3 regions of the Alkaliphilus crotonatoxidans genome follow, and region 1 is predicted to be linked to each of the others. Evidence: a T-box and tRNA genes for the amino acid it is inferred to sense, from the RefSeq annotation. Region 1 holds a T-box; the other regions hold tRNA genes.
The links. A T-box is a leader RNA that pairs with one kind of tRNA and senses whether it is charged. The one in region 1 lies ahead of aspS (aspartate--tRNA ligase), so its partner is inferred to be a tRNA-Asp.
Positions count from the first base shown of each region.

Region 2: it encodes a tRNA-Asp, which carries the amino acid that the T-box ahead of aspS (aspartate--tRNA ligase) is inferred to sense. The anticodon was not compared.
Region 3: it encodes a tRNA-Asp, which carries the amino acid that the T-box ahead of aspS (aspartate--tRNA ligase) is inferred to sense. The anticodon was not compared.

Region 1 covers NZ_BAAHXS010000006.1:989,518-992,684, forward strand. The annotation lists gene aspS (aspartate--tRNA ligase) at 1-1,409, opposite strand, end outside; T-box leader at 1,476-1,689, opposite strand; gene ACYQ1I_RS16795 (ATP-binding cassette domain-containing protein) at 2,691-3,167, opposite strand, start outside.
Region 2 covers NZ_BAAHXS010000004.1:217,565-220,731, reverse strand. The annotation lists rRNA gene ACYQ1I_RS03475 (23S ribosomal RNA) at 1-1,258, shown strand, start outside; rRNA gene rrf (5S ribosomal RNA) at 1,433-1,549, shown strand; tRNA gene ACYQ1I_RS03465 (tRNA-Asn) at 1,556-1,630, shown strand; tRNA gene ACYQ1I_RS03460 (tRNA-Glu) at 1,637-1,711, shown strand; tRNA gene ACYQ1I_RS03455 (tRNA-Val) at 1,762-1,837, shown strand; tRNA gene ACYQ1I_RS03450 (tRNA-Asp) at 1,867-1,943, shown strand; tRNA gene ACYQ1I_RS03445 (tRNA-Thr) at 1,958-2,033, shown strand; tRNA gene ACYQ1I_RS03440 (tRNA-Tyr) at 2,039-2,123, shown strand; tRNA gene ACYQ1I_RS03435 (tRNA-Leu) at 2,137-2,219, shown strand; tRNA gene ACYQ1I_RS03430 (tRNA-Gly) at 2,245-2,319, shown strand; tRNA gene ACYQ1I_RS03425 (tRNA-Lys) at 2,328-2,403, shown strand; tRNA gene ACYQ1I_RS03420 (tRNA-Phe) at 2,412-2,487, shown strand; gene ACYQ1I_RS03415 (aspartate aminotransferase family protein) at 2,720-3,167, shown strand, end outside.
Region 3 covers NZ_BAAHXS010000005.1:156,009-159,175, reverse strand. The annotation lists rRNA gene ACYQ1I_RS12050 (23S ribosomal RNA) at 1-458, shown strand, start outside; rRNA gene rrf (5S ribosomal RNA) at 635-751, shown strand; tRNA gene ACYQ1I_RS12040 (tRNA-Asn) at 758-832, shown strand; tRNA gene ACYQ1I_RS12035 (tRNA-Leu) at 838-926, shown strand; tRNA gene ACYQ1I_RS12030 (tRNA-Met) at 941-1,016, shown strand; tRNA gene ACYQ1I_RS12025 (tRNA-Met) at 1,025-1,101, shown strand; tRNA gene ACYQ1I_RS12020 (tRNA-Glu) at 1,111-1,185, shown strand; tRNA gene ACYQ1I_RS12015 (tRNA-Val) at 1,230-1,305, shown strand; tRNA gene ACYQ1I_RS12010 (tRNA-Asp) at 1,335-1,411, shown strand; tRNA gene ACYQ1I_RS12005 (tRNA-Thr) at 1,426-1,501, shown strand; tRNA gene ACYQ1I_RS12000 (tRNA-Tyr) at 1,507-1,591, shown strand; tRNA gene ACYQ1I_RS11995 (tRNA-Leu) at 1,605-1,687, shown strand; tRNA gene ACYQ1I_RS11990 (tRNA-Gly) at 1,714-1,788, shown strand; tRNA gene ACYQ1I_RS11985 (tRNA-His) at 1,795-1,870, shown strand; tRNA gene ACYQ1I_RS11980 (tRNA-Gln) at 1,881-1,956, shown strand; tRNA gene ACYQ1I_RS11975 (tRNA-Lys) at 1,960-2,035, shown strand; tRNA gene ACYQ1I_RS11970 (tRNA-Cys) at 2,043-2,117, shown strand; tRNA gene ACYQ1I_RS11965 (tRNA-Arg) at 2,119-2,195, shown strand; tRNA gene ACYQ1I_RS11960 (tRNA-Asn) at 2,519-2,593, shown strand; tRNA gene ACYQ1I_RS11955 (tRNA-Leu) at 2,599-2,687, shown strand; tRNA gene ACYQ1I_RS11950 (tRNA-Thr) at 2,693-2,768, shown strand; tRNA gene ACYQ1I_RS11945 (tRNA-Gly) at 2,779-2,852, shown strand; tRNA gene ACYQ1I_RS11940 (tRNA-Ser) at 2,872-2,960, shown strand; tRNA gene ACYQ1I_RS11935 (tRNA-Ser) at 2,977-3,068, shown strand; tRNA gene ACYQ1I_RS11930 (tRNA-Ile) at 3,092-3,167, shown strand, end outside.

The DNA.
Region 1 (3,167 bases):
GGCTCAGTCAACAGCAGGTGACGATCTTCATCCATGGGGGCAGTAAAGGGGTGATGCTTTGCAACATAGCGATTTTCCTGTTCATCAAATTCAAATTGCGGAAACTCTGTCACCCACAGGGCTCGATATTCCTCTTTATTTAAAATTCCCAGGCGCTTTGCCACCTCAACCCTCAGGTGTCCCAAGGAATCCAAGACAATAGAGTCTTTATCGGCAACGAAAAGCAGTAAATCCCCAGGTGTCGCCTGGGCTGTCTTTAATAATGCTGCGGTGGCAGCTTCATCGAAGAATTTTGCAATAGGTGATGAAACCCCTTCTTCTGTTACCTTAATCCAAGCGAGGCCCTTTGCTCCATAGGTCTTGACATATTCCTCAAGAGAGGTAATATCTTTGCGGCTAAAGGCTTCAGCGTGCCCCTTCACATTTATCAGCCTGACAGAGCCTCCATTTTCAATTGCTGAAGTAAAAACCTTAAATTCTAAATCCTTCACAATTGAAGATACATTCACCAATTCAAAGCCAAAGCGAATGTCCGGCTTGTCTGACCCAAAGCGTTCCATTGCCTCCTGGTAGGTGATCCTTGGAATGGGCAAGGGAATATCTACATTAATTACTTGATGAAATACCTCTTGAATAAGTCTTTCATTAATTTCTATCACATCATCTATATCGACAAAGGACATTTCACAGTCAATCTGGGTGAATTCCGGCTGGCGATCAGCCCGTAAATCTTCATCTCTAAAGCATTTGACGATTTGAAAATAACGATCCATTCCTGAAACCATCAAAAGCTGCTTAAATAGCTGGGGAGACTGGGGAAGGGCAAAAAATTTACCGGGATTAACTCGACTGGGTACTAAATAGTCCCTGGCCCCTTCTGGGGTCGTTTTGGTTAAAACTGGGGTTTCAATTTCTAAGAACCCTTCCCGATTTAAAAAATTTCTAACCGTGATGGCAGTTTGATGTCTTATAATCAGGTTTTTTTGCATACCTGGCTTTCTTAAATCAAGATAACGGTATTTAAGCCTTAGATTTTCTGAAACCTCGTCATCGTCCCTGATATAAATGGGGGGCGTTTCTGCGCTATTAAGGATCTCCAGCTTTTCTGCAAAAACCTCAATTTCCCCTGTGGGAAGATTGGGGTTAATCGATTGTCGGGGCTTTACCCTGCCCTTTACGGCAATGACATATTCCGAACCCAATTTTCCTGCCTTTTCAAAGGCTTCCTTTGAAATATCTATATCAAAAACTACCTGAGCCAACCCTGTACGGTCCCTTAAATCGACAAAAATAAGTCCGCCCAGGTCCCGGCGTTTTTGTACCCAGCCCATTAAAGTTACTTCTTCATCGACATGTTCCTTCCTCAAGTTTCCAGCCATATAGCTTCTTTTTAGCTTGTTTTTTTCCAATTTAGTTACCTCCCTTTCAATTTATATTTATCAATATTTTTACATTAAAAAAACTCCCAATCCCTGTAAAGGGACGAGAGCTTGTTCCCGCGGTGCCACCCTAATTGGATAAAATCCCACTTAATACCTTAACGCAGGTTCACGGATTCCCTGGCAATCTATAGGACAGGTAATCTACTCATCAGGTGTCTTCAATATGTTCCTTCGTATCGAGCTTTCACCCTCCTCGACTCGCTGCCACGGGTAACCTATCTACTCCTCCTGAATCAATCGTAATTGTCAATATGGAATTGGTAATATTATAAGGCTTTTTAATTTTCTTGTCAACGGATTAAATTAAAAATTCCCTTAATACTGTACTCATAAAAAATCCTCTTTTAATAAACTTGTTATTATATCGTCATCAACACATGATTCATTACCACAACAAGTACAAGTATCACCAATTAAAAATATTTCATTTGTCGGCATAAGGAGCCTAGCATGCTTTACCGATTGTCTCAAGTAAAGATAAACGGCAAAACCGCCTTTTACACAATGGGTAAAAGCATGCTGAAAGATGGGCCCCGACAAAGGAATAAAAATTTTTTCTAGTTTCTTGGGTGTACGCTTTTCTTGACAATTTCAACAAACTCAATAATAGAACCTCTTATTTCTATATACACCAACTAAGAGTAATACAATTGATATCAAAAGAATCCCTAGATATTTATTAGCTATGGAATCAATAGTTATCCTGTTGCCATTTTCAAAAATACTAATATAAGTAGCTATCTCGGAATTTATAAAGATTGCCAATAATTCATAAATTAATAAGAGCATAAAGCTAATTATAGGCGATTCTAAAATATACATAAGCATGTAACCTAATGAAACAAAAAAGAAGCATTGTATAACGGTCTTAATAAATTCCCAAAACACATTGTCCCAAAATACACAATAGCCTAGAAATAGAACCCCAACATGTATAATGTACCAAAGAAATATTAGGAGGATTTGAGTGAGCTTCACCTTTCCTGAGCTATCAATACAATAGAGAACTTCATTTCCGTCTCCTGATATATATTCTTTGAATATTAGTGTAATCCACCAGAAGGATAGAAGCGGTATATATTTTTCCGCTTCTCTGAATATCAAGATGTAGGAATTTTCTATACTGCCTGACATAGATACCATACCAATATTTAAAACAGGTAAGAAAATATATAATATAAATAAAGGGATGAAATAATAAACCTTTAAATTTTTAAAAGATAGATATATTAGTCGTATATTCATGAGCTAAATACCCTTCATTATGCACATATACCCATCCTCTATGGTGGGTTCCAACCGTTTATCCCCTACTGATTTACTGGATAGTATTCGTAAAAACCTCTCTCCATTTTTTAAGTAGGATTTTTGAATATGGCAGCTTGAGTTGATATGAGTTCCTTCCTTCACCTCAAAAACTTTTCCCTCTGCCATGGATATAATCTCTCCGCAACTTCCTTCTTTTAATATGGCCCCTTCATTCATAATTATCAATCCGTCACAGCAGGCTTCAACATCCTCCACTATATGAGTTGAAATTATAATTATTTTATTTTCCTTAATTGTAGATAGGATGTTTTTAAATCTTAGTCTTTCCTCCGGGTCCAGACCAGCTGTTGGCTCATCAAAAATGATAATTTCAGGCTCTCCCAAAATCGCCTGAGCGATTCCCAACCTTCTTATCATACCTCCAGATAAGGTCGAAACTCTGTCATTAATCCTGTC
Region 2 (3,167 bases), on a different contig from region 1:
CTAAGACGAACGGGAGAACTATTGTTAAGGAACTCGGCAAAATGACCCCGTAACTTCGGGAGAAGGGGTGCCGGAATAGGTGAAGGATTTACTCCGTAAGCCTGATCCGGCCGCAGAGAATAGGCCCAAGCGACTGTTTAGCAAAAACATAGGTCTCTGCTAAGTCGAAAGACGACGTATAGGGGCTGACGCCTGCCCGGTGCTGGAAGGTTAAGGGGAAGTGTTAGGGCAACCAAAGCACAGAACTTAAGCCCCAGTAAACGGCGGCCGTAACTATAACGGTCCTAAGGTAGCGAAATTCCTTGTCGGGTAAGTTCCGACCCGCACGAAAGGCGTAACGATTTGGGCACTGTCTCAACAATAGACCCGGTGAAATTGTAATACCAGTGAAGATGCTGGTTACCCGCGACAGGACGGAAAGACCCCGTGGAGCTTTACTGTAGCTTGACATTGGATTTTGGTACTACATGTACAGGATAGGTGGGAGACTTAGAAGCCAGAACGCCAGTTTTGGTGGAGTCATCCTTGGGATACCACTCTTGTAGTACTGAAGTTCTAACCATAGACCGTGAATCCGGTCTTGGGACACTGTCAGGTGGGCAGTTTGACTGGGGCGGTCGCCTCCTAAAAAGTAACGGAGGCGCCCAAAGGTTCCCTCAGCACGGTCGGAAATCGTGCGTAGAGTGCAAAGGCATAAGGGAGCTTGATTGCGAGACATACAGGTCGAGCAAGGACGAAAGTCGGGCTTAGTGATCCGGTGGTTCCGAGTGGAAGGGCCATCGCTCAACGGATAAAAGCTACCCCGGGGATAACAGGCTTATCTCCCCCAAGAGTCCACATCGACGGGGAGGTTTGGCACCTCGATGTCGGCTCATCACATCCTGGGGCTGTATTAGGTCCCAAGGGTTGGGCTGTTCGCCCATTAAAGTGGTACGCGAGCTGGGTTCAGAACGTCGTGAGACAGTTCGGTCCCTATCCGTCGCGGGCGTAGGAAATTTGAGAGGAGCTGTCCTTAGTACGAGAGGACCGGGATGGACATACCTCTGGTGTACCAGTTGTTCTGCCAAGGGCATCGCTGGGTAGCTATGTATGGCAGGGATAAGTGCTGAAGGCATCTAAGCACGAAGCCCCCCTCAAGATAAGATTTCCCATCCGAAAGGAGTAAGACCCCAGACAGACTATCTGGTTGATAGGTCGGAGGTGTAAGTGCAGTAATGTACTGAGCTGACCGATACTAATAGGTCGAGGGCTTGACCAAAAAATATATTCAGCTTACTTGACATTGTGTGGTTTTGAGGGAATATAAGCAGATGGCCGAAATTTATAATTTTGTGGCAGTCGCTTAGTTAAAAATTAAGTTGCTCATATCCTTAGGTTTATGATATACTAGATGAGCTAATTAATTTTCAACCTCAAAAATTTAATTAAAAAATGCCGTGACAATAGCGAAGGGGTCACACCTGTTCCCATCCCGAACACAGTAGTTAAGCCCTTCTGCGCTGATGGTACTTGGAGGGCAGCCTCCTGGGAGAGTAGGACGTTGCGGCATGAATGTTCCAGAGTAGCTCAATGGTGGAGCACCCGGCTGTTAACCGGTAGGTTGGAGGTTCGAGTCCTCTCTCTGGAGCCAAAGCATGGCCCCTTGGTCAAGCGGTTAAGACACCGCCCTTTCACGGCGGTAACAGGGGTTCGATTCCCCTAGGGGTCACCATCATTTAGATTTGAGAAATGAGAAGTTGGAAGTCAGAAAGAGATTTTATTGGGCGCATAGCTCAGCTGGGAGAGCACCTGCCTTACAAGCAGGGGGTCACAGGTTCGATCCCTGTTGTGCCCACCATATTTGAATTTGTAAACAACATGTATTATGGCCCGGTAGTTCAGTTGGTTAGAATGCCAGCCTGTCACGCTGGAGGTCGAGGGTTCGAGTCCCTTCCGGGTCGCCATATTAATTTAATATGCTGGTGTAGCTCAACTGGTAGAGCAGCTGACTTGTAATCAGCAGGTTGCGGGTTCGAGTCCCATCACCAGCTCCATAAGTGGAGGGATTCCCGAGTGGCCAAAGGGGGCAGACTGTAAATCTGTTGTCGACGACTTCGAAGGTTCGAATCCTTCTCCCTCCACCATTTAAAAATACATGCGGGTGTGGCGGAATTGGCAGACGCACTAGACTTAGGATCTAGCGGGCGACCGTGGGGGTTCAAGTCCCTCCACCCGCACCATAAAAGAAAAATCACTTCGATATATGCGGAAGTGGCTCAGTGGTAGAGCATCGCCTTGCCAAGGCGAGGGTCGCGGGTTCGAGTCCCGTCTTCCGCTCCATTAAATGTGACTCATTAGCTCAGCTGGTAGAGCACCTGACTCTTAATCAGGGTGTCCAGGGTTCGATCCCCTGATGGGTCACCATTTTATTTGCCCAGATAGCTCAGTCGGTAGAGCAGAGGACTGAAAATCCTCGTGTCGGTGGTTCGATTCCGCCTCTGGGCACCAATTTAAAAAGACGCCAACTATAGGCGTTTTTTATTTTTTTGAACTGTAATATTCTCAATAAAAAAATTATAAATTCATATGAACAAGAAAGGCATGGTTAAAATATACCATGCCTTGCCGGCCCAAGGGCGGCTTTTTTTTTATTATCGAATAAAACTTGATAAAAATGGAAATTACTCTAAATACAAAGGAATCATAATCCTTTAATCATAAAGGAAAGGAAGTTATAAAAATGCAAAAAATTGCAGAAGAAAGGTTAATTTCAATTGATTCAGCCTTAGAGATGACTCAGGCGGAAACCGAGGAAGGACATAGGAGCTATATCAATTCCCATTTTGTTACATTACTAAAGCTTTTGGGCCTTAATAAAAAGTTCATAAAGGCTAAAGGAAATAAACTGTGGGATGAAAACCACAGGGTATATCTGGACTTTTTAGGGGCCTATGGAGCCTTAAATCTTGGTCATAATCACGATGGAATTATTGAGAGTCTAAAGCAGGTAATGGAATTACCGAATTTATTACAAACCTCAATCAACGCCATTCCAGTGGCCTTGGCAAAAAATTTGGCTTTAATAGCGCCTGGTGATTTAAAGCATACTTTTTTTTGCAATAGTGGTGCTGAAGCTGTGGAAGGGGCTATTAAACTGGCTAAAATAGCTACGGGTAAAGCGAGAATAA
Region 3 (3,167 bases), on a different contig from region 1:
CCCCGGGGATAACAGGCTTATCTCCCCCAAGAGTCCACATCGACGGGGAGGTTTGGCACCTCGATGTCGGCTCATCACATCCTGGGGCTGTATTAGGTCCCAAGGGTTGGGCTGTTCGCCCATTAAAGTGGTACGCGAGCTGGGTTCAGAACGTCGTGAGACAGTTCGGTCCCTATCCGTCGCGGGCGTAGGAAATTTGAGAGGAGCTGTCCTTAGTACGAGAGGACCGGGATGGACATACCTCTGGTGTACCAGTTGTTCTGCCAAGGGCATCGCTGGGTAGCTATGTATGGCAGGGATAAGTGCTGAAGGCATCTAAGCACGAAGCCCCCCTCAAGATAAGATTTCCCATCCGAAAGGAGTAAGACCCCAGACAGACTATCTGGTTGATAGGTCGGAGGTGTAAGTGCAGTAATGTACTGAGCTGACCGATACTAATAGGTCGAGGGCTTGACCAAAAAAATATATTCAGCTTACTTGACATTGTGTGGTTTTGAGGGAATATAAGCAGATGGCCGAAATTTATAATTTCGTGGCAGTTGCTTAGTTAAAAATTAAGTTGCTCATATCCTTAGGTTTATGATATACTAGATGAGCTAATTAATTTTTAACCTCAAAAATTTAATTAAAAAAATGCCGTGACAATAGCGAAGGGGTCACACCTGTTCCCATCCCGAACACAGTAGTTAAGCCCTTCTGCGCTGATGGTACTTGGAGGGCAGCCTCCTGGGAGAGTAGGACGTTGCGGCATGAATGTTCCAGAGTAGCTCAATGGTGGAGCACCCGGCTGTTAACCGGTAGGTTGGAGGTTCGAGTCCTCTCTCTGGAGCCAAACGTGCCGAAGTGGCGGAACTGGCAGACGCACAGGACTTAAAATCCTGCGGTCCCTCAAGACCGTACCGGTTCGATTCCGGTCTTCGGCACCATTTTAAAAAAATATCGCGGGGTGGAGCAGTTGGCAGCTCGTCGGGCTCATAACCCGGAGGTCGCAGGTTCAAGTCCTGCCCCCGCAACCAACAAATATGGCGGCATAGCTCAGATGGCTAGAGCGTTCGGTTCATACCCGAAAGGTCACAGGTTCGATCCCCGTTGCCGCTACCAACTATATTTGGCCCCTTGGTCAAGCGGTTAAGACACCGCCCTTTCACGGCGGTAACAGGGGTTCGATTCCCCTAGGGGTCACCATTTTAAGAAATCAGAGGTCAAGTCAGTTTTGACCTCTAGGATATGGGCGCATAGCTCAGCTGGGAGAGCACCTGCCTTACAAGCAGGGGGTCACAGGTTCGATCCCTGTTGTGCCCACCATATTAGAATTTTCAAACAACATGCATTATGGCCCGGTAGTTCAGTTGGTTAGAATGCCAGCCTGTCACGCTGGAGGTCGAGGGTTCGAGCCCCTTCCGGGTCGCCATATTAATTTAATATGCTGGTGTAGCTCAACTGGTAGAGCAGCTGACTTGTAATCAGCAGGTTGCGGGTTCGAGTCCCATCACCAGCTCCATAAGTGGAGGGATTCCCGAGTGGCCAAAGGGGGCAGACTGTAAATCTGTTGTCGACGACTTCGAAGGTTCGAATCCTTCTCCCTCCACCATTTAAAAATACATGCGGGTGTGGCGGAATTGGCAGACGCACTAGACTTAGGATCTAGCGGGCGACCGTGGGGGTTCAAGTCCCTCCACCCGCACCATAAAAGAAAAATTATTTTAAGAAAATGCGGAAGTGGCTCAGTGGTAGAGCATCGCCTTGCCAAGGCGAGGGTCGCGGGTTCGAGTCCCGTCTTCCGCTCCAAATATGGTGGGTGTAGTCAAGCGGTTAAGACACAGGATTGTGGCTCCTGCATGCGTGGGTTCGAATCCCATCATCCACCCCATTAAATATATTGGGATATAGCCAAGTCGGTAAGGCAACGGACTTTGACTCCGTCATTCGCAGGTTCGAGTCCTGCTATCCCAGCCATTTGATCCATTAGCTCAGTCGGTAGAGCACCTGACTTTTAATCAGGGTGTCCCGCGTTCGAGTCGCGGATGGATCACCATTTTTACGGCGGCATAGCCAAGTGGTAAGGCAGAGGTCTGCAAAACCTTTATTCCCCAGTTCAAATCTGGGTGTCGCCTCCATGCGCCCATAGCTCAGCTGGATAGAGTGTCTGACTACGAATCAGAAGGTCGGGAGTTCGAATCTCTCTGGGCGCACCAGTTTAAAAATGCAAAAAATCAAGGTGATCACCTTGATTTTTTCATATCATTTAATTTTAAAAGTTATCAATCCTAATTCATCAGGTCTTTACAAAGGACAATCTTGAATATTGAAGCTGCAACTGAATTAATAGCGCCTTTAAATAAAAGGAAGGATTTTTTGATAATAAATAGGTTATAATAAATATTATTCAGTTAGTTCTTGTTAGGAAAAAAGTGTTTACAATTGATTAAATTTGTCGTATAATAATACTTGTCGCTACAGAGAAACGGCACATCAAATGATTGGGAACTAAAATTTCTATGGCGTATCAAATTAATATTCCAGAGTAGCTCAATGGTGGAGCACCCGGCTGTTAACCGGTAGGTTGGAGGTTCGAGTCCTCTCTCTGGAGCCAAATATGCCGAAGTGGCGGAACTGGCAGACGCACAGGACTTAAAATCCTGCGGTCCCTCAAGACCGTACCGGTTCGATTCCGGTCTTCGGCACCATCCAAGCTGGTGTAGCTCAATTGGCAGAGCAGCTGATTTGTAATCAGCAGGTTGCGGGTTCGAGTCCCATCACCAGCTCCAACTATGTAATGCGGGTGTAGTTCAGTGGTAGAACTTCAGCCTTCCAAGCTGACCGCGAGGGTTCGATTCCCTTCACCCGCTCCAATTTAAACGCTATAAATTTGGAGAGGTGTCCGAGTGGTTTAAGGAGCTGGTCTTGAAAACCAGTGACTCCGCAAGGGGCCGTGGGTTCGAATCCCACCCTCTCCGCCAGCATTAAATTTAAATTGGAGAAGTACTCAAGTAGGCTGAAGAGGACGGTTTGCTAAACCGTTAGGTCGTGTAAGCGGCGCGCGGGTTCGAATCCCGCCTTCTCCGCCAGCCAGGTAACAATATTAAATTGTGGGCTTATAGCTCAGCAGGTTAGAGCGCACGCCTGATAAGCGTGAGGTCGGTAGTTCGAGTCTACTTAAGCCCACC